3 regions of the Glutamicibacter sp. AOP12-B1-11 genome follow, and region 2 is predicted to be linked to each of the others. Evidence: predicted binding sites of a transcription regulator. Region 2 holds the regulator's gene; each other region holds the start of a gene.
The links. The regulator LexA, encoded in region 2, represses DNA repair genes until DNA is damaged. The targets are predictions, from matches to a motif close to TCGAACANNTGTTCGA.

Region 1: ACT3UQ_RS10295 (LysM peptidoglycan-binding domain-containing protein) is a predicted target of LexA. The motif match lies at 3,699-3,714, and genes of this name have one in related genera.
Region 3: uvrA (excinuclease ABC subunit UvrA) is a predicted target of LexA. The motif match lies at 4,419-4,434, and genes of this name have one in related genera.

The regions. Positions count from the first base shown of each region.
Region 1 covers NZ_JBQSYL010000014.1:86,789-93,706, forward strand. The annotation lists gene ACT3UQ_RS10275 (NAD-glutamate dehydrogenase) at 1-1,022, opposite strand, end outside; gene ACT3UQ_RS10280 (AAA family ATPase) at 1,143-2,381, opposite strand; gene ACT3UQ_RS10285 (hypothetical protein) at 2,378-3,043, opposite strand; gene ACT3UQ_RS10290 (hypothetical protein) at 3,135-3,683, opposite strand; gene ACT3UQ_RS10295 (LysM peptidoglycan-binding domain-containing protein) at 3,875-4,534, shown strand; gene ACT3UQ_RS10300 (Rv3235 family protein) at 4,686-5,063, shown strand; gene secA (preprotein translocase subunit SecA) at 5,060-6,918, opposite strand, start outside.
Region 2 covers NZ_JBQSYL010000012.1:92,546-99,463, forward strand. The annotation lists gene ACT3UQ_RS09220 (histidinol-phosphate transaminase) at 1-86, opposite strand, end outside; gene ACT3UQ_RS09225 (LysM peptidoglycan-binding domain-containing protein) at 161-514, opposite strand; gene lexA (transcriptional repressor LexA) at 772-1,488, shown strand; gene ACT3UQ_RS09235 (glycoside hydrolase family 76 protein) at 1,551-2,633, opposite strand; gene ACT3UQ_RS09240 (DUF222 domain-containing protein) at 2,722-4,440, opposite strand; gene ACT3UQ_RS09245 (ATP-dependent DNA helicase) at 4,527-6,524, opposite strand; gene hflX (GTPase HflX) at 6,517-6,918, opposite strand, start outside.
Region 3 covers NZ_JBQSYL010000004.1:91,744-98,661, reverse strand. The annotation lists gene uvrC (excinuclease ABC subunit UvrC) at 1-65, opposite strand, end outside; gene ACT3UQ_RS03535 (lysophospholipid acyltransferase family protein) at 68-739, opposite strand; gene ACT3UQ_RS03530 (HAD hydrolase-like protein) at 739-1,437, opposite strand; gene uvrA (excinuclease ABC subunit UvrA) at 1,535-4,405, opposite strand; gene ACT3UQ_RS03520 (SDR family NAD(P)-dependent oxidoreductase) at 4,791-5,621, shown strand; gene ACT3UQ_RS03515 (GntR family transcriptional regulator) at 5,788-6,165, opposite strand; gene ACT3UQ_RS03510 (MBL fold metallo-hydrolase) at 6,248-6,901, shown strand.

The DNA.
Region 1 (6,918 bases), on a different contig from region 2:
GCTTCGATTTTTTCACGCACCACCGGTACGGTTTTCACACTCGAGGTGTACACCTTGGTAGCAAACAACCCAATGAAGCGGCGCTCACCATTGACGTCGCCGCTGGCATCGAAGCTCTTAACCCCCACATAGTCCAGGTAGACTCCGCGGTGCACGGTGGAACGCGAGTTCGCTTTGGTGATGATCAATGCGCGCTTGTCGCGGGCCGTCGCGCGGCCACGCTTGGTCAGGTGCTGTGGGCCCTGGTCCTCCAGGGATCGCATGAGCCCTAGACCGCTTCCTTCACGGGCAACGAGTACGTCTTCCCCGTGCTCCGTGGTCAGATAGTAGTCGCGGTAGCCCAAGAAGGTGAAACGACCGTCCGACATCCAGTTCAGCAGCTCTACCGCTTGGTCGAGATCGGCAATCTCGCCTGCATTGGCGGTCTGCGGCAGCGTCTGGGCAATGCTCTTTGCCCGATCCAGCATTGCGGGCCAGTCCTGCACGGCAACCCGCACGTCGGCAAGGACCTTCAGCAAATTTTCAACGATCGTCACTGCTTCATCGTCGGAGAGGTCGCGTGCGACTTCTACCGAAATCCAGGATTCAACCTTGGTATGGGTGTCGAGCGAGGTCAGCGTGCTGAGATCCGACAAGGCAGCCGTATCGCCACTGGCAACGTGCTGCAACCCCGTGTGCGACAGCTTTTTGATCAGTCCGGTGTCTCGATCGCGGGAGACCACGAAAGTCGGGTGCACGACGAGCTGAATTGGGGCTGAAAGCCGGACCAGTTCCGCGGTGACCGAATCAACCAAGAACGGCATATCGTCGGTGACGATATGTACCACCGAAACACCATTGTTGCGGGTAATAGATACATTGGCCGTATCAACGTCGCGGCCATATCCGATTTCCAAGTGTGCGGCTACTCGCGCCTCGAGCTCGTCGGGCGTAAACGCCGCGACATCTTCTCTAGCGATTTGGCCATAGTACTCGCTCACCAACTGCGAGGTGAGTGTCGCATCCATAAATGATTCTGACATGCTGGATTCCGACGAGTTCAAGTGAACGCCTCCAAGAACGAAGTTCTAATTAATCCGCGTCTTTGCGGATCTCCGATAGAAACCACACTACCGTGTTTTCGAGTACCAAAGTTCAAGGTTTCAGCCGATTCGACGACTCAGTCGCTTCCGTCTCTTTTCCGTGGATTTAATGCCCAGCAAACCCCGTATTTCAGTACGCAATGTACTCTTAGGGGCGATTTCAGCCAAGGGCGATCCGGCTAGTAGCGCCGCATTGCAGCTCACCACGTCTTGGGGCAGGTATCCAGCGATGCAATGATTGGGCCCGAACCGATCCCAGGTTTCCAGGAGACGCCGTTTGGGGCTATGCCCGGTATTCGCAGCACCGAGTTTATTGAAAACAATCTGCAGACTCACTCCGGGGACTTGATCTTCCAATTCATCGATCGCTCGAAGGGCGCGCGGGATCCCTACGCTATCTGCGGCGACAACCATAAATACTTCATCCGAACAGCGAAGCATCTCCACGGTGACCGCGTTGCGCTGAGGCGCTTGGGTGTCAAAGCTCAGTTGTTCGTCCATTTCCACCTGCGATGCGACATCAAGCACCACCAAATCATTGTGTTCACGCAAGACACTTGTCGCACGACGTAGCGCAGACGCTCTCACCTCCGGCCACCTGCTTGACCGCGGCAGACCGGTGGCTACTTTGAGTATCGCAGTACCAACTTCGACGCTCAAGCAAGTTGCATCCAACCTTGCAGGTTCGCGTGATCCCGAGTCAATCACACGACAAAGCTGCGCGATAGATGCGGATTCATCGAGCAGACCCAGCTGTATGGAAATGGACGCGGCAAAAGTATCGGCGTCCAGTATCACCACCGTTTTTCCTGAGAGCGCGGCTTCCACAGCGTAGTTCAGCGCCACCGTGCTTCGGCCCGGTGCACCCGCCGCGCCCCAAAAGCAGACAATTTTTCCGGTCGACAATGTCGCTTGCGCGGAGGTCTCGGTGACCTGTGCTTCGTCTAGCTCATCGGGATGCGTCAATTCACGAAGCGCCTGCACCACGAGTAGTTCTAGCTCCAGCATTGGAACGCTCTCAATTACTTCGAGCATTCCTTGGGTGGTGCCACCGTTTCGAGGTTTTTCGTCCAGCAGTACCAGCACCGTTTGTTGCGAAGTCACCGCGTCGATCTGTTCCAGTGGCGGCAGCAGCTCCCAACCGGACACCAACAGCACGTCTGTTGCGCCCACCGCACAGGCCGCAACGGCCTCCGCAATATCTTCACATACGCGAGTGACCATCAACTCGCCGCGATACCCTTCGATTTGGCGGACAACGTGTTCACCATTTCCCAAGACCACCACCGAGATACTCATTGCTGGGTACCGGCTGGATTGTAGATCACGATAATTCTCGATTCGTTAGCCAAGGCTTGAAGCAATGGCTCGAGATGGTCGGGTTCGACGAGCAGCTCCAGATTGGTACCGTTTTGATTCACGAGTCCCCCTGCGCGGGCAACCCGTGCAGAGACTTCCACCATGCTTGCCAACTGTTCTGGAACTCCGTACGCCGAACCGCCCTTTTCACGTTGGGCAATCCATACATCGACGAAACTACCCGGGGTAATCGCCGGCGTAAGATCCGCTGGCAGATCAATATTGATTGGCCGGCGGGAACCCAATTCGTTGTGCGTAATGGAGTCGTTCGGGATGAACTCACCGGCTCCAATGAAGGTATTGGCGCGGGCGTTGGTAATGAGCTCCGGATTCGCTTCGAGGTATTGAACACCGGATTCCCCGAGTTTCACATTCTCAGTTCGAAGATTTTGCGTCGAGAGTTCTTCTCCCAGAGTGATGTTTGCTCCGGCTACATAAACCTCTGTGGTGTGGTTCAGTTCGCGCACGAGATAAACCGTGCCAACCACTGAAGCCACGACCAGGACCGCGCCCAGGGCCAACCTCGGGTCCTTCCACGTCGGTCGCTTTACTCGCGGTGCACTAGCAGAACGGGTCGTGCCGGTGTTCTGTTCGCCGCTCATGCTCTGTCCTTTGCCCGCGCTAGCTACTTGTTTCGAGAGCCTACGACAAGTTTCCGTTGGTGTGAAGACCTATTCCGGGGCCTGTGGATTATTAGACATCGACGACTTGAACCCAGCCGACCGTATCTAGCGGCAGGAGCTGATAGCCGGTGATACTGCGATCACGCGCGTAATCGTCTCTGGGATGAAGCGCAATGATGAGAAAGTCTTTACCTACCTGCGACAAGGTTCCTTCGGCTACTGGCTTGCCGTTGATGTCATATGCCAAGGTTCGTTGGCGATCACGCAGCACGCCGCGAACCACAGTGGAGAACTTTACTGGCGACAAGCGCCCTGTGAGGTTAGAACCGATCTGATTCATTTCCAGTGAACGCAGCGCCAAATTCTTCACCAGCCAACGCTTTCCTTCATTTTCAAGGCAGAAATATTCTCTACCGATGGGGCCAAGCCTTGCGTTTATTTCGTATTCGCCGGCCAGCTTCAGGGTAATTGCCGATCCTTGAAGCCGAAGCAAGCGCTCATGCATTTGCTCTGTAGCTCGTTCGATACGAATACTTTCCGCTACCTCTTCGCGGAACTGTGCCGCCTGTTGGGCCTCGGCCTGCGCCTCAAGATCTTCAAAAAGGGAATCCCATCGCATGCGCCCACTGTACGAGAGAAGAGTTTTTCGGGAAACCCTCTTCCATAAAATCAATTAAAGTGTCATCATCTATATCTAACTACAGCAAACTGCATCAAATTACATAAAAAGAGGCGAGATGGATGTTCCGCTTAAGGAAGACTTTCATGGTCGGTCTGCTGACTGGTGCAACGTTGGTCATCCTGTTGGCCTTGGCCGAATGGGCCGTACGTTCACGGCCCCACTTCGATCCAGCTGGCGACATGTCGCAGAACTTGCTGGTGTTATTTCTGCTTGGCACCGGAGTCCTCTTTGGTGCGTACCTGATTTTTTATGCTCTCCTGCGCGCGGCAATTAACGCGGCACGCCACGGGCATGGCGGCTTCTTGGAATTGTTGATCCGGTTGGCCCCAAGCTTGGCTCACCGTGCAGTGGGCCCGATCTTAGGAACAACGTTGGCACTGTCCGGAACCGGCATTGCCAACGGCGCGACGACTCCTCACCCGGATATCTCGCACCACCAAACCGGGGAGCTGGCATCTTTGCCACACAGCCCAGAAACTGCCTCAGCACAGCCAAATACCGAAATCCCAACACCGGGCTGGTTTCCTGGCTCACTGAGCATTCCTATGAACCGACTTCTGGGATCCGGGAATGACCGAAAAAGTGCCTCTGCGCAACCGGATCATGTAGTCGTCGCATCTGGGCAAACCTTATGGAGCATCGCCAACGACTTGCTCAACAGACACGGATCGCCTGCCGAGATTGCCGAGCTTTGGCCGCAAATATATGAGTTGAACCGCCAGGTGATCGGGGAGGACCCAAATCTGCTGCGGCTTGGTATCGAACTGCAGTTGCCCAAAACCGACTAGGGAGGAAAACACCGTGAGCATCGAGTCAGAGCTGCTTGCCAACCGGACAAGAAATAGCAGGGCAGGCAGCTGCCCAAACACACCGATACGCTTCACCGCAGAACATCGCCAGCCCAACGCCAACAGATCGCCACAGCAAATTTCGTTGGCCATGGATCGCATATTTCATCGACCGGCGATTGCACCATCCGAGCGCAAGACCGTCGTCGAACTCTCTCATGCGGTGTCCCGAGCGGTCTTCGAGATCATCGCTGGATATCGTTCGGTGAGCCAATTGGCTTTTGTCATGGACCCCGAATGCGTAAAAAAGCTTCGTTCGCAGGCAATTCTGCAAACCGGTGGCTACACCGTCCAGCCGATGCCGGGCACCAGCCACGGCGAGGTACGTTCGCTGCATTTGTGGCCTACGATATCCGGTGCCTACGAATGCTCGGTCATCGTGGCCTTTAAACACCGCGTCCGCGCCGTAGCTCTCAGAATTGAGCCATGGCACGGACGATGGCAAATCACCAGTGTGGAAATGCTTTAGCGGCGCTTACTTTTCTTGTTCTTTTTGGCCGGGTTCGAAGCTTGCTTGGCCTGGGTACTGGCTTCGCCGTCCTCGTCAGGCCCGGTGAACTGCAAGTTCTTCGGAACGGCCGGTTCGCCCACTGCACCGGAGGATTCCTGACTCGTTTCCGATCCGGCTGGCACGTCGAGGTTGAAGAGTGTTCCGATGCTTTCTTCACGGATGGATTCCATCATGGTCTGGAACATGGTGTATCCCTCGCGCTGGTATTCAACCAACGGATCGCGCTGAGCCATGGCACGCAGACCGATGCCTTCCTTGAGATAGTCCATCTCGTACAGGTGCTCTTGCCACTTGCGACCGATCGTGGAAAGCACGACGCGGCGTTCGAGATCTCGCAAGACCTCGGAGCCGATGGCCTTTTCGCGCAGTTCATACTGGTACTTAGCGTCCGAGAGGATCTCGGTTTCAAGGAACTGTGGAGTTAGATGCCCAACGCCGTGCACCTCCTCGACCACTTCATCGACAGTGAGGCCGATCGGGTAAAGCTGCTTGAGGTTTGTCCACAGCTGCTTCAGGTCCCAATCATCCGGGTTGCCAACCAGAGTGACCTCGTTGACCATGGATTTCACGACGTCTTCGAGGAAGTGGCTGACCTTCTCGTCGATATTCTCGCCTTCTAGGATCGCGCGACGGTCGGCGTAGATTGCTTCACGCTGACGGTTCATCACGTCATCGTATTTCAGCACGTTCTTACGCTGTTCGGCGTTTACTCCCTCGACCTGCGCCTGCGCGGACTCGATGGCCTTGGAGACCATTTTAGATTCCAGGGCCACCTCGTCTGGCATCGACGGATTATTCATGATGCGTTCAGCCATGCCGGAGTTGAACCGCCGCATCAGGTCATCGGTCATCGAGAGGTAGAAACGGGACTCACCCGGGTCACCCTGACGACCCGCACGACCACGCAGCTGGTTGTCGATACGCCGCGATTCGTGGCGCTCGGTGCCAAGCACGTACAGCCCACCGAGCGCAGTGACCTCATCGGCTTCGCTAGCCACGGTGGCCTTGGCTTTCGCAAAGACCTCGTCCCAGACCTTGTTGTACTCCTCCGGATGGTTCTCCGGATCCAATCCTCGGCGTTCCATTTCGGCGACGGCCAGGAACTCGGCGTTGCCGCCGAGCATGATATCGGTACCACGGCCGGCCATGTTGGTGGAGACGGTGACGCCATTTTTACGACCCGCCATGGCAACGACTGCAGCTTCGCGTGCGTGCTGTTTAGCGTTCAGCACCTCGTGGCGAATGCCACCCTTGGAGAGCAGCCGCGACAGATATTCGCTTTTTTCAACGCTGGTGGTACCCACCAGGATGGGCTGTCCGGTTCCGTGACGTTCGGCGATGTCTTCGACGACCGCATTGAATTTGGAAACTTCATTCTTGTAGATCAGGTCGGCCTGATCGTTTCGAATGGCCGGGCGGTTTGTTGGAATCTCGACGACACCGAGCTTGTAGGTACCCATGAATTCGGCGGCTTCAGTCTGCGCGGTACCGGTCATGCCCGAGATCTTGTCGTACATGCGGAAGTAGTTCTGCAAGGTGATGGTCGCCAAGGTCTGATTCTCAGCCTTAATGCTGACACCTTCCTTGGCTTCGATGGCCTGATGCATGCCTTCGGAATAACGGCGCCCCTCAAGGGCACGTCCGGTGTGCTCATCGACGATCATGACTTCGTCCTTGACAACGACGTAGTCCTTGTCTTTTTTGAACAGTTCCTTGGCTTTAATAGCGTTGTTCAGGAAACCGATCAGCGGGGTGTTATTCGATTCGTACAGGTTGTCGATGCCAAGATAGTCTTCGACCTTCTCGATACCGT
Region 2 (6,918 bases):
TCAATTTGTGGCGCTCCATATGGGGATAGCCCGCGGAGATTCTCACGCAAGGGCAGCTGACTCAGAAGTTCACTACGGTCATTCACGCATTAATTCTAATGCTGAGGCACTCTCGCCGGTGAATCCACGACAAGAACAGGTAACAATAGTGAGCTGGCACCTAGTTCGAGAGTACCGGGATATCCAAAGTGTCCCCGGCGTACAACACACCGGCATCGATGGAGTTCAATTCCTCAATGTGGCTCATCGCCGCGTTGACTTCGTAGCCCACGGCGTACTCGCTGGCCAGCCCCCATAGGGTGTCACCGGGAATCACGGTGACCTCCACCGTCGCCGGGCCGGTGGGAAGGTCCGTGGACGCTTGGGCGCTGCTGGTGAACATGGTGACCATGAACGCCGCGGCGATCGTGAGCAGGAAGACCGGTATGCCTACCAGTACTGCCCAACCGCGACGATTGATGCGGATCCTCATTGGTGTCTTGCTCTGCTGTGGGTGAAGTGCCAGAGTTGCCACGACTTTTTCTCCTCAACGATTACGGGTGATGCGAACCAATATTCGAATACAACCTTCGAACACCTGTTCGATACTAGTACATCTTTTCTAACAGAGCCAGATCGAACTTGTCCAGATGTTTTCGAACAAATCTTTGAAAGAAGCCCTGCGATCAACTAAGATTTCGAAGTAGTCGATCAATGAATACATCACAACATTGGGCACCGACAGTTTGTAGCTTCGAACTGAGGACCGAATGCAAGGGAAGGCAAAAATACATGTCAGCATCACAGCGCACTCCCCGGTCGAACGCCCGTTCGCTGACGATACGTCAGAAAAAGATCCTCGAAACCATCCAGCGTGCGATCGGCAAGAATGGCTACCCGCCGTCGATGCGTGAGATTGGCGACTCGGTCGGGCTCAAAAGCCTTTCGAGCGTGACTCACCAACTCGGTCAGCTCGAAAAGCTTGGGTACATTCGTCGCGACCCGCGGCGTCCACGAGCGATGGAGATTCTGCTTCCGCTGCAGCTTGCAGAGGACGGCGAGGGAAGCAGCGAGCCGCTGAGCGCGCCGGAACCCGCTGAGGACACGAAGGTCATTGAGCTGAGCTCCTCGGCAGACACCACAATGGTTCCCTTGGTCGGACGCATCGCCGCCGGTGGACCAATTTTGGCGGAGCAAACCGTCGAAGACGTCTTTTCCCTACCCCGCCAGCTGGTTGGCCACGGCGAGCTGTTCATGCTCAAGGTATCGGGCGATTCGATGGTGGATGCGGCTATTTGCGATGGCGACTGGGTGGTCGTCCGTCGCCAGCAGACCGCGGAGAACGGCGATATTGTGGCCGCATTGCTTGACGAGGAAGCCACGGTGAAGACCTTCCGTCAGCGTGACGGCCACACCTGGTTGTTGCCACAGAATTCGCGTTATGAGCCGATTCTCGGCGACGCGGCCACGGTGATGGGACGCGTCGTGTCGGTGATGCGCTCGCTGTAGCAGGCAAGTTTATTCCAACGAGCCATTCGGCCTCACCCCTTGTCGGTGAGACCGGATGGCTTTTATTTTGCGCTGAGGTGGCTCGGCGGCAGGCTCACGCGCCCGGCCGCCTGGAGGATCGTCCAGCGTTGGGTGGCCGCCGAAAGCTGCGTCTCGACCCGGTCCGCGATCTGGCTCGCCGTGTCGCGGACCAATCGCGCGGCGGTGCGGCGGGTCTCAGCGGGCAGGCGTGCGTCGTTCGCGGCGAGCGCCAGGTAGCGGCAGAGGATTCCAGTGAACAGATTGCCGTCGCCGCCGGATTCCAGGCGCAGGCCCTGTGCCGCAGTGGCGAGCTGGTCGTTGATCGCCTGAATCAGCGAGACTGCTTGTGCCAGATGCTCAGCGGTCCCGGTGGCCAGCAATGCGCCGAGCACGGTGCCCTGATTGTAGGTGTAGATCGCTTCCTCGGTGCGCGGGCCGCCGGCGGTCAGGCGGATGCCGTCGAGGTAGAGCCCGGAGGATGTGCTGTAGAGCTCGCGACGCAGCCAGTCCAGCAGCCCGGTGGCGGTGCTCAAGTCCGCGATGCGTGCGAAATACAGGGCCGCCGGGGCGTTGGTGGGCGTGTTCTTGAAGTCGCGTTTGCGCGACCAGTAGAGCCCGCCGCCGAGCTTCTCGTCTTGGCCGCGCACCAGCTGTCGAGCCAGTGCACGCATGGCTAGGGTGGCGAGCAGCGCCGGGCGGGCGGTGAGCTGCTGGCTCAGCCCATTGAGCCGTTGGCTGGCAAGCAGCAACCAGGCCATGTCGTCGTAGAAGTAATTCGGGAAGCGGCCGAAATTGCGCAGCAGGATGCCGCGCAGCAGCTGGTTGGCCCGCCGCCAGTGCCTCTGGGCCGCGCACCGGTGACCGGAGTGCAGCTCGCGGAAAGCCGCGTCGAGGATCGCGTCGAGATAGTGCGCCTGCCACCAGTAGTGCCATTCGGACCAGGGGCGCGGGCGTTTGCCAGGCGCTGGCGCGGTAGGCGTCGCATGCAGCGAGCCGATCCAGGTGCCGGGCAGGCCCATGAGCCGATGGCCGAATCTGGCGTGCAGGTCCTCGCCTGCCACCGCGGCCAGGGCCTCCCAGTGCTCGGGGTCGTGGTTGCCTGGCTGATGCTGCGCTTCATTCACGAGTCGGCTCCCACTGCTTAATTCTCCGGTTGTGTGCACCAGCGTAGCCGCTTCGCCCGCCGGCATCGAGCACATCGAGCGGGCGGGATCAGGCCGCGAGCACTTCGGCGGCCGAGAACCAGTAGGTGTTGCGTCGCGGTTGTTGATCGGGGTCCAAGAATTTGGGCAGCAGCACCGCCGGAGGTTTGCCCTCGGCCACCACGAGGCTGAAAAGCCCGGCATGGCGCGCGTGGTGATGCATGGGACAGAGCAGAACGCCACGATCCACGCGGGTCTGTCCGCCCTCCTCCCATGGATCGACGTGGTCCGCCTCGCAGCGGCTGGCCGGCATCCGGCAGCCCGGGTAGAGGCAACCGCGGTCGCGGGCGGCCAGGGCGCGTTTCATATGCGGCGGAAAGAGCCGTTTGGATCGGCCGATATCCAGCGGTTGGCCTTTGCCGTCCAGCACCGCCGGGTAGATTCCGGCATTGCACATGAGCGTTCGGGCCGACGCCGCGGTCAGCGGCAGGCCATTTTCGGTGCTGGCGAAGCTGGCGGCGCCAGCGAGCATTTTCTCGTAGTTCAGGTGCACGATCACCTGCGGGGCGATCAGCCCGGCGCCCGGATTTTTGCCGCCAACGCGATTGGCACGCAGCACCGCGAGCAATCCGGTCAGGTGGCGCAGGGCCGGGCTCAGATCTTCGAAGGGCTGCTCGGGCGGCGGGGCGAGGTTGCTGGGTGGTTTCGGTGGTTCGGCTTCCGTCGCTTCGGCAGCCGGGGTGCGGGCCCAACCGGGCATGCTCGGCGCATCGTCCCATTCCTTGGGGGTGGGTGGCATTGGCGCAACCGGGGTTCCGGGCTCGACCGATGCGGCGGGCTCGTCCGACGGGGCGGGCTCGTCCGATGGGGCGGGCTCGTCCGATGGGGCGGGCTCGTCCGATGGGGCGGGCTCGTCCGATGCGGCGGGCTCGGCGTGGTTGGGATAGCTGGCGTGGACGAGCTCGTTGAGCTGCTCGCGGTTGCCGGCGATGGTGTTGGGGTTGTCGATCTTGGCGCGGAGCGACTCGATGAGTTCGGCATCGTGCGGGAAGACCTTGAGCTGGTAGATGACCAGTCCGCCTTTTGTGCCACGAGGGAAGAGTCCTGCCTCGGCGAACAGCGCCTCGGGCGGGCGCTGGGCCTGGAGCTGCTCGGTGATGAGGCCGGACAGGTGCTTCGCAGCGCTGGCCGGTTCCTGGGCGATGAGCTTAACCGCCTGCGCTTCGAGCTGGGCGCGGGCCTGCGGGCCGGGCAGGTCCGCTTCGGCGTTGCGGATGGCCCGGGCGGCGCCGATCGCCGGGCGCGGATCTACGTTGCGGTTCGCGAAGTGGGCGGCAAGCTGCGGGCAATCGGGGGTGGTCCGCTCCCCCGCCTCGGTGACCTTGGCGATCAGCGAGCCGGCGGCCGCGAGCCGGGAGAGAGCCGCGCCGTGGGCGATGCCCAGCCAGCCGGAGTGCAGGTCCGCGGCGTCCTTGAAGCTGCTGCGGCCCAGCGTGCAGGTGCCGTGCAGCGCGGCGAGCTGCTCGTCCGTGGGTGCGGCGCCGGCGTCGGCGATGGCATCGAGGGATTCGGTATCCAGCTGGTGGCTGCCGCTGCGCTGAACCGCGTCGGCCGCGTGGATCTGCAGGCGGGACAGGGTCTGCGCGGTGCGTTCGGCCAGCCAGGCGAAGTAGGCGGCCTGGCCGGCGGGCAGTTCCTGGGAAGAGAGTTGCGCGCAGGCGGCATCGAGGGCGGTGATGGCCTGGGCCATCGCCCCGAGGGCCGCCTGGTTGCTGCTGAGTTCTTCCATACCCACCACCTTGCCCGGTCCGCGGGCGGGGGCCGGCGGATCGGGCGCAGGGTGTGGATAAGCGGGCGTGTCCGGTTTGGCGCCGGCTACTTTTCCGGTTGCAGGCGCTGCAGCACGCCGGTGATGACCTTCTTGTCGGTGGTCGGCCACATCGGCGGCAGCGAGCTTTTCAGGAAGGAGCCGTAGCGGGCGGTGGCCATGCGCGAGTCGAGGACCGCGACCACCCCCTTGTCCTGCACCGAACGGATCAGCCGGCCGGCGCCCTGGGCCAGGCGGATGGCCGCGTGGGTCGCGGAGACCTGCATGAAGCCGTTGCCGCCGTGCTTGGCCACGTCCTCGGTGCGGGCCTTGGAGATCGGGTCGTCGGGGCGCGGGAAAGGGATCTTGTCGATGATCACCAGGCGGCAGGAATCCCCGGGCACGTCCACGCCCTGCCAGAGGGTCATGGTGCCGAACAGGCAGGTGTCGCGCTCCGCGGAGAAGTCCGCGACCAGCGACTTCATGCTCGCGTCGCCCTGGCAGAGGATTTTCACGTCGAGCTTCTCGCGCAGGATCGCCGCTGCTTCCTCGGCCGAACGCTTGGAGGTGAACAGCGCCAGCGCGCCGCCGCCGGAGGCAGTGATCAGGTCCTCGATCTCGTCCAGCGTCTCGGCGGCCAGCTGGCGCCCGGGCTTGGGCAGGTGCTTGGCGACGTAGAGGATGCCCTGGTTCGGGTAGTCGAACGGGCTGCCCACATCCACCCCGGTCCAGGTCGGGGCGCCCTGGCCCATGAGCCCGAGCGATCCGGCCACCGAATCGAACTGCGAGCCGATGGCCAGGGTGGCGCTGGTGAGCACGACGGTGCGCCCGTCGAACAGGCCCTCGCGCAGCTTGCCGGCCACCGAGAGCGGCGCGACGTTCAGCGTCGCCGGCTGGCTGTCCTCAGTTTCCACATAGCCGCGGCCCTCGATGAACTCGCGCGGGCGGGAGGTGAAGAGCACCTCGCGGCGCTCCTCGGCTTCGAGCATGCGGATCGCGTCGTCCATCACCGCCTGCATCTGCGAGCGGGCGGTCTGCCGGCCGCCGTCCGCCGGGGCGTTCGCCTCCGGCTTGGACAGCGCCAGCACCAGTCGGGCCTGTTCGACGATGTCGTTCAGCGCGATGCCCATATCCTCGCGCAGCCCGCGCTCCAGCAAGCCCGTGGGCACCCCGGTGAGCGATTTTTCCAGCCGGCCGGCGGCCTTGGTGAGCTCGTCGACGTTCACGCCGCAGTGCCTTTTGGCGCCGCCGGCGGCGGTGAGCACCCCGCGCGCCGAGAGCGCACCGGAGACCGAGCTGGTGACCCGGTCCTGCAGCTCGTGGGCCTCGTCGATGATCGCGACCTCGAAGTCCGGCAGCACGGACAGGCCCTCGAAGGCGGAGACCGCGAGCAGCGCGTGGTTGGTGATGACCACGTCGGATTCGGCGGCCCGCGCCCGGGCCATTTCGGAGAAGCACTCATCGGCCATCGGGCACTTTTGGGCGCCCAGGCATTCCATGGCGGAGACCGAAACCTGTTTCCAGGCCTTGTCGCTGACCCCGGGGACCAGTTCGTCGCGGTCCCCGGTATCGGTCTTCTCCGCCCAGTCGCGCAGCTTCAGCACCTCGGCGGCCAGCGGGGAGAACATCTGCCCGGCGGGCGCGGCCGGCGCGTCCATTTCGAACAGCGTTCCCTCGCTGTCATCCGGGTACCCGCCGCCGAGCTTGTACTGGCAGAGGTAGTTGGCCCGGCCCTTGAGCAGGGCCACGTCCATCGGGCGGGAGAGCTTGCCCTTGAGCGCTTCGAGCAGCCGCGGCACATCGCGCCCCACGATCTGGGACTGCAAGGCGAGGGTTGCGGTGGACACGATCACCGGCTTCGCGCTGGTTTGCGCATGGGCGAGCGCCGGGATCAGGTAGCCCATCGACTTGCCGGTGCCGGTGCCGGCCTGCACCAGCAGGTGTTTTTCGTCCTCCAGGGCCTCGACCATATGCTTGACCATCTGCTGCTGGCCGACGCGCATCTGGCCGCCCATGGAGGTCACCGCGGTTTCCAGAAGGTCCAGGACCTGCTCTTGCTTATCCATGTAGGTTGAAAGTCTCCAACTGAACCGCGAGGGATTCTCGCACCTTGACGATCATCCGGGTTCCGTGATCCGTGTGTTCGCTTTCCAATATTTCCGATTCGCTCTGGTGCAGCTTGGCGATCAGGTCTCCGCGGTCGTAGGGGATGAGGATTTCCAACTGCACCTCGGGCCGCGGGATCGAGCTGCTGATCTGCTCGAGCAGCGCCTCGATGCCTTCCCCGGTGCGCGCCGAAACGATCGTGGTGTTCGACTCGCGGTTGCGCACCCGTTCGATGACGATCGGGTCGGCCACATCGGCCTTGTTCAGCACGATGATCTCGGGAATGTTCAGCGCGTCGACCTCCGCCAGCACCGTGCGCACCGCCTGGATTTGGCCTTCGGGGTCCGGATGGGA
Region 3 (6,918 bases), on a different contig from region 2:
CGGTAGACACCCGGTTTAGTGGGGATATCCGATGATTTCGGACGGTAGCTGGCTGGATCTGCCATGGCTACTTCGCGTCCGGTGGCAACTGGTTGTACGAGTCCACACGTTCCTGACCGCTCAGCTCGGCGATCGCGTCAACGATCCGGTCCGTCGCGCGGCGGCGTTCGGGCAGCGGATGCTTGCGGCCCAGCTGGTCAAAGTACAGCGGCTCCCCGTAGTGAATGGAGAACTTCGTCGGGCGAATGCCCTTGGTGTCGGCCGGCTGCAGCTTCTCGGTGCCGATCAGTCCCACCGGGATCACCGGGACACCCGTGGTCAGGGCCAGCCAGCCCACTCCGGTCCGGCCACGGTAGAGCTTGCCGTCGCGTGACCGGGTGCCCTCCGGGTAGATTCCGATGCCGCTTCCGTTTTCGATGATCTCCACCAGCGAGTCCAGGGCCGCCACGGAGGCCGCCTGCTCACCGCGCTGCACCGGGATGGACCCTACGGATTCGAAAAAGGTCTTCATGGCTTTGCCTTTGAGGCCGGGGGTGGTGAAGTATTCGGCCTTGGCGAAGAACGCGACATCGCGTGGGGTCAACGCCTGCACGATAATCGAGTCGAGGAACGACAAGTGGTTGGAGGCGACGATGAAGCCGCCTTCCTTGGGAACGTTGTGGACCCCGGTAATCTCCGGACGGCACAGGGTGTGCAGCATGCCGCGGATCGAGGAGCGGGTCATGGTGTAGAGGCTCATTAGTTCAGGCCCTCCTGCATCGGCTGTCCGTTGAGCGCCGCAGCACGTTCTTCACCCAGCAATAGGACGGCGAGCTCAGGCACGCTATCGGCCAGGTGGTCTGCCGCGTCCAACTCGTTGGGAAGCGCAAAACCCCAGCTGACACCAATCGATGCCACCGAGTTTTCACGCGCCGCATCCAGGTCGTAGTAGCGATCGCCGACGACCACGGTGCGTGCCGGATCCAGCTCGCCCGCCTGGAGCGCGGCCCGGACGATATGCGTCTTGCTCGAACCCAAGGATCCGTGCTCCGAGGCGTTGCCGAAGATGGCGTCCAGCGCGGAATCCAGCCCCTGCTTGGCGATCAGGTCCCGTGCAATGGGCTCCGGCTTGGCCGTCGTCACTGCCACGTAGATTCCGGCCGCGCGGAGCGCAGCCAACAGTTCGCGCAGTCCCGGGTAAACCCGCGAGGCGGCCATGCCCACCGCCGCGTACCTGGCACGGTATGCGGCGATGATCTGATCGATATTCTCGTCGGTGACACCGTCCAGGGTGCGCAGACCGATTTGCAGCGGTGGACCCACCAACGCCTCGACGGCTTCCTCTCCGGGATCGGTGACATCATGCGCCACGAGGGCATGACGAATTCCGGAAGTAATGGAACCTGCGGGGTCCACGAGAGTCCCGTCCAGATCAAAGAGCACGCTTGTTACCGACATATTCACTTAGACATCATCCCATGAAGCGGACTCACGTTAGGAATCCATAACTGAAAACGCATATTCAGCGGGTCCGCCTCGCTCGGGATTTGAGGTTCTAGAGAATTTCGGCCAGGTACTTTCCGGTGTGCGATTCGTCGACCTTCGCCACGGATTCCGGGCTTCCGGTGGCCAAAATCGTTCCGCCGCCCGAGCCGCCTTCCGGCCCCAGATCGATCACCCAGTCGGCCGACTTGATGACGTCCAAGTTGTGCTCGATGGTCAACACGGTGTTTCCCTTGTCCACCAGTCCTTGCAGAACCAGCAGCAGCTTGCGGATGTCTTCGAAGTGCAGACCGGTGGTCGGTTCGTCGAGCACGTAGATGGAGCGGCCGTTTGAACGCTTCTGCAATTCCGCGGCGAGCTTCACACGCTGCGCCTCGCCGCCGGAAAGCGTGGTGGCCGGCTGCCCCAGGCGCACATAGCCCAGTCCCACATCGACCAGGGTCCTCAGGTGGCGGGCGATCGGGGTGAACGCGGCGAAGAACTCGGCGCCCTCGGAGATCGGCATATTCAGCACGTCCGAGATGTTCTTGCCCTTGTAGAGCACCTGCAGGGTTTCGCGGTTGTAGCGCGCGCCCTGGCAGACCTCGCACGGCACATATACGTCCGGCAGGAAGTTCATTTCGATCTTCAGCGTGCCGTCACCCGAGCAGGACTCGCAGCGCCCGCCCTTGACGTTGAATGAGAAGCGGCCCGGCTGGTAGCCGCGCAGCTTCGCCTCATTGGTCTCCGCAAAGAGCTTGCGGATATTGTCGAAAACTCCGGTGTAGGTGGCCGGGTTCGACCGCGGGGTCCGCCCGATCGGCGACTGGTCCACGTGCACGACCTTGTCCAGGTGCTCGAGGCCCAGCACCCGGGTGTGGCGGCCGGGAACCTGCTTGGCGCCGTTGAGCTTATTGGCCAGCACCTTGTACAGGATGTCGTTGACCAGCGTCGACTTGCCCGAACCTGAGACACCGGTAATGGCGGTCAGCACGCCCAGCGGGAACTCCACGGTGACGTCCCGCAGGTTGTTTTCCTTCGCGCCCACCAGCTTGAGCATGCGCTTCTTGTCGGCCTTGCGGCGCTTTTTCGGCAGCTCGATCTGCTTGCGCCCGGAGAGGTAGTCTCCGGTCAGCGAGCGGGTGTTCTCCTTCAGCCCCTCCAGCGAGCCGGAATGGACCACCTCACCGCCGTGCTCCCCTGCGCCCGGACCGATGTCCACAATCCAATCCGCCTCGGCGATGGTGTCCTCATCGTGTTCGACGACGATCAGCGTATTGCCCAGCGAACGCAGATGCAGCAGGGTTTCGATCAGCCGGCGGTTGTCGCGCTGATGCAGGCCGATGGAGGGCTCGTCCAGCACGTAGAGCACTCCGACCAGCCCGGAGCCGATCTGCGTGGCCAGGCGGATGCGCTGCGCCTCGCCACCGGACAGGGTGCCCGCGGCGCGTTCCAGGGTCAGGTATTCCAGGCCCACGTCCAGCAGGAACTTCATGCGCGCGCCAATTTCCTTCAGCACCTGGGTGGCGATCTGCGCCTCGCGGTCGCTGAGCTCCAAGGTGGTGAGGAATTCGGCCGCCGCGCGCAGATCCATGGCCGCCACCGCGGCGATCGACTTGCCGCCGATCAGCACCGACAGCGAGGCCGGGTTCAGGCGTGCGCCGCCGCAGGTAGGGCACGGAATCTGGCGCATGTACTGCTCGTAGCGATCGCGTGCGTGATCCGATTCGGTTTCCTCATGCTTGCGGTGCACATAGGAGATGACGCCTTCGAACCCGGTGGAGTACTTGCGCTCCCGGCCGAAACGGTTCTTGTACTGCACGACGACCTTGTGGTCTTTGCCGTTCAGGATCGCCTGGCGCGCCGGTGCCGGCAGGTCCTTCCAGGCGGTGTCCATGCTGAAGCCCAGCTCCTTGCCGAGCCCCTCGATCAACCGGTTCCAGTATTCGGTGGTCGCCTTGCCCAAGGACCACGGCGCGATGGCCCCGTCGGCCAGTTTGACCTCGGCATCCGGGACGATCAGGTGCTCATCGACTTCGAGCTTGGTGCCGATGCCGCTGCAGGCCGAACAGGCGCCGAAGGGGTTATTGAAGGAGAAGGTCCGGGGTTCGATCTCATCGATGGCCAGCGGGTGCTCGTTCGGGCAGGCGAGGTTCTCGGAGAACGCGCGGACGCGCTTCGGGTCGTCCTCTTCCAGATCCACGAAGTCCACCAGCACGCGGCCCTCGGCCAGGTTCAGTGCGGTTTCCACCGAGTCGGTCAGCCGCTGGTGCACCGTGTCGTTAATGGCGAGGCGGTCAACGACCACCTCGATGGTGTGCTTGACCTGCTTGGCCAGCTTGGGCGGCTCGGTCAGCTGAATGGTCTTGCCGTCGACCCGGGCACGGGAGAATCCCTTGGAGGAGAGTTCGGCGAACAGGTCAACGAACTCGCCCTTGCGGGCGCGCACCACCGGGGCCAGCACCTGGAAGCGGGTCTTCTCCGGCATCTCCAGCAGCTGGTCGACGATCTGCTGCGGCGACTGCTTCGAAATGGGTTCCCCGCATTCGGGGCAGTGCGGGCGTCCTACGCGGGCCCAGAGCAGGCGCATGTAGTCATACACCTCGGTGATGGTGCCCACGGTGGACCGCGGGTTGCGGCTCGTGGACTTCTGGTCGATCGACACGGCCGGGGAAAGCCCTTCGATGAAGTCCACATCCGGCTTGTCGACCTGGCCCAGGAACATGCGCGCATAGGCGGACAGGGATTCGACATAGCGGCGCTGCCCCTCGGCGAAAATCGTGTCGAAGGCCAGCGATGACTTGCCGGAGCCGGACAAGCCGGTAAAGACGATCATCGCGTCGCGCGGAAGATCCACGTCTACGTTCTTCAGGTTGTGCTCGCGCGCACCCTTGACGATCAGACGGGACAAATCCAGTTTTTTGCTTTCTGCAGTAATAGCCACGAAGTAATACTAATCGAAAACTACTTCGAATAAACGTGGTGCTTGGCACAAATGCGCGTTACTTTCGCGCAGGGCGATATCCCGGGCATTTCCTTGCCTGAAGATTTGCTGGTCGGCGGCCGTTTGGGGCCTCAAACGGATCGAGCAGGAGAAACCAGACGATTAGGCACCAGCGTCGGCAGCGTTCATCCTCTTGGCATGTCCCCACAAAACTGCCCCGACGAGCCATGTGGCCGGCACCTCCCGGCGAAGCGCTCCAGCCCGGCCACGGAACCCTTGGCCTTCAACTAAATACGGCCACCGGCGTCCGCTGGGATGACTTGCCAGTTCGCTCGGATAATGGGAGGCTGAGCTCCCGCGCCGGCATTGAGGAAATGTATCCACCATGAGCAAAACCATTATCATCACCGGCGGCAGCGACGGCATCGGTGCGGCCGCCGCGCGCACGCTGGTTGGCCGTGGCCATCGCGTCGTCATCGTCGGGCGCTCGGAGGGCAAAACCAAAAGCATCGCCGCAGAGCTGTCTGTGCCTTACTATGTCGCGGATTTCGCGGAGCTGAACCAAGTCAGAAAGCTGGCAGATGATCTGCTGAAGGCATACCCGGAAATCAACGTGCTCGCGAATAACGCAGGCGGGATCATGGGTAAGCGAACCCAAACCGTTGATGGGCATGAAACCACTTTCCAGGTCAACCACCTTGCTCCGTTCCTGCTCACCAGCTTGCTCATGCCAGCGCTGTTTGCCGGCAAGGCAACGATTATCCAGACAGCCAGTGCGGCCGCTCGGATCTTCGGGCGGATGGATATCGAAGACCTGCAGAATACCGTGGGCTACGCCCCGCAGAAAGCCTATGGCAACGCGAAACTCGCTAACATCCTCTTCACTCAGGAATTGCAGCACCGGTTCGGACCACGAGGCGTCACTGCCGTTGCTTTCCATCCGGGTATCGTCGCCAGCAGCTTTGCCAGCGAAACTACGCATTTCATGCGGCGCATTTACCACGGGCCACTCAAACGACTATTTACGGTCACTCCCGAAAAAGGGTCAGATCAGCTTGTTTGGCTCGCGGAAGGGACTCCTGGAACGACTTTCCTGCCGGGTTCCTACTATGAATCCCGCAGGATAGCGACAAGGGTAAGTGCCGAAATGCACAACCCGAAGTTCGCAGAACAACTCTGGAAGAAGTCGGCTTCACTGCTCCGAACCGCCAACTGACAGGATTTGCCCGAGTTATCTGAGCGTGGCGCAGAATCTGCCGATGGTTCTGGTGCAGTGCGGTTTGGGCCCAACTTGCATGAACCAACCTCTAGGGACACTCAAATCGCGTTTCGGGTTAGCTCGCCTCGCACAGCCCGGTGCCCCATGGCCCGAAGGCCACTAATTAACGGGGCAGCGAGCTGAAAGCGGCGCGCAGGTATCTGACCGCGGTTTCTTCGTCCACCGACCAGGTCTGGGCAACGCGTGCCAGATCGGCTGCGGCATCGCTGACTTCTTGCTGGGCACGATCCTCGGCCGCTTGCACGATGGTTCCGTGCCGCCCGCGGGTCACGACCGCGCCCTGAGCTTCCAGCTCCTTATAGACCTTAGCCACCGTGTTCACCGCAAGATCCAGGTCACCGGCGAGCGCCCGCACCGAGGGAAGCTTGGTTCCGGGTGCCAAATCTCCACCCGCAATACGTGCCAGGATTTGCTCTCGTACCTGCTGGTACGGTGCGACAGCCGATTTCGAGTCGATACGGATGAAATCCAGATTGGCCATGGGCGCTCCATTCGGTGCAATGCTTTAGTTGATTCACTGAGCCTATCGCGTTCAAGCCAGTCGCCACCGTAGGGTAATGGGTATGAGTGAACTTCTATTAGCCGACGTCACGATTCGGTCGGTGAGCGTCTCGGAAATGAACAACAACGTTTACTTGGTCACCGAACGGGCCAGTGGCAAACAACTACTGATCGATGCGGCCGACGAAACTCCTGCGATTCTTGAACTCGTGGCCAGCGCCGCCAAGGATGGCCCCGAACCAGAGGTCGTTGGCATCGCCACGACCCATGAGCATTGGGACCACGTGCGGGCCCTGGCCGAGGTCGTCGAACGCTTCGCCGTTCCAACGTATGCAGGCGCCGAAGATATCAACGGTATCGCCAAGGAGTCCGGCGTGAAGATCAGCCACGGGCTGACCCATGGTGATCGAGTTTCCGTTGGCAAGGTGGAACTTGAGGCCATCCACCTTCGCGGGCACACCGCGGGCTCGATCGCATATGCATTGCAGGACTCCTCGGGACAGCAGGTCATCTTCAGCGGAGACAGCCTTTTCCCCGGGGGTGTAGGCAATACCTGGGAGGACCCGGAGCGCTTCGAGTCGTTGCTCAACGACGTATCCGAACGTATCTTCGAAAAGTTCCCGGATGATACCGTCGTCCTGCCCGGTCATGGTGGCTCCACCACCGTGGGCACCGAGCGCCCGCACCTCGGTGAATGGCGACAGCGCGGCTGGTAATCCATCATTTGCAGCAT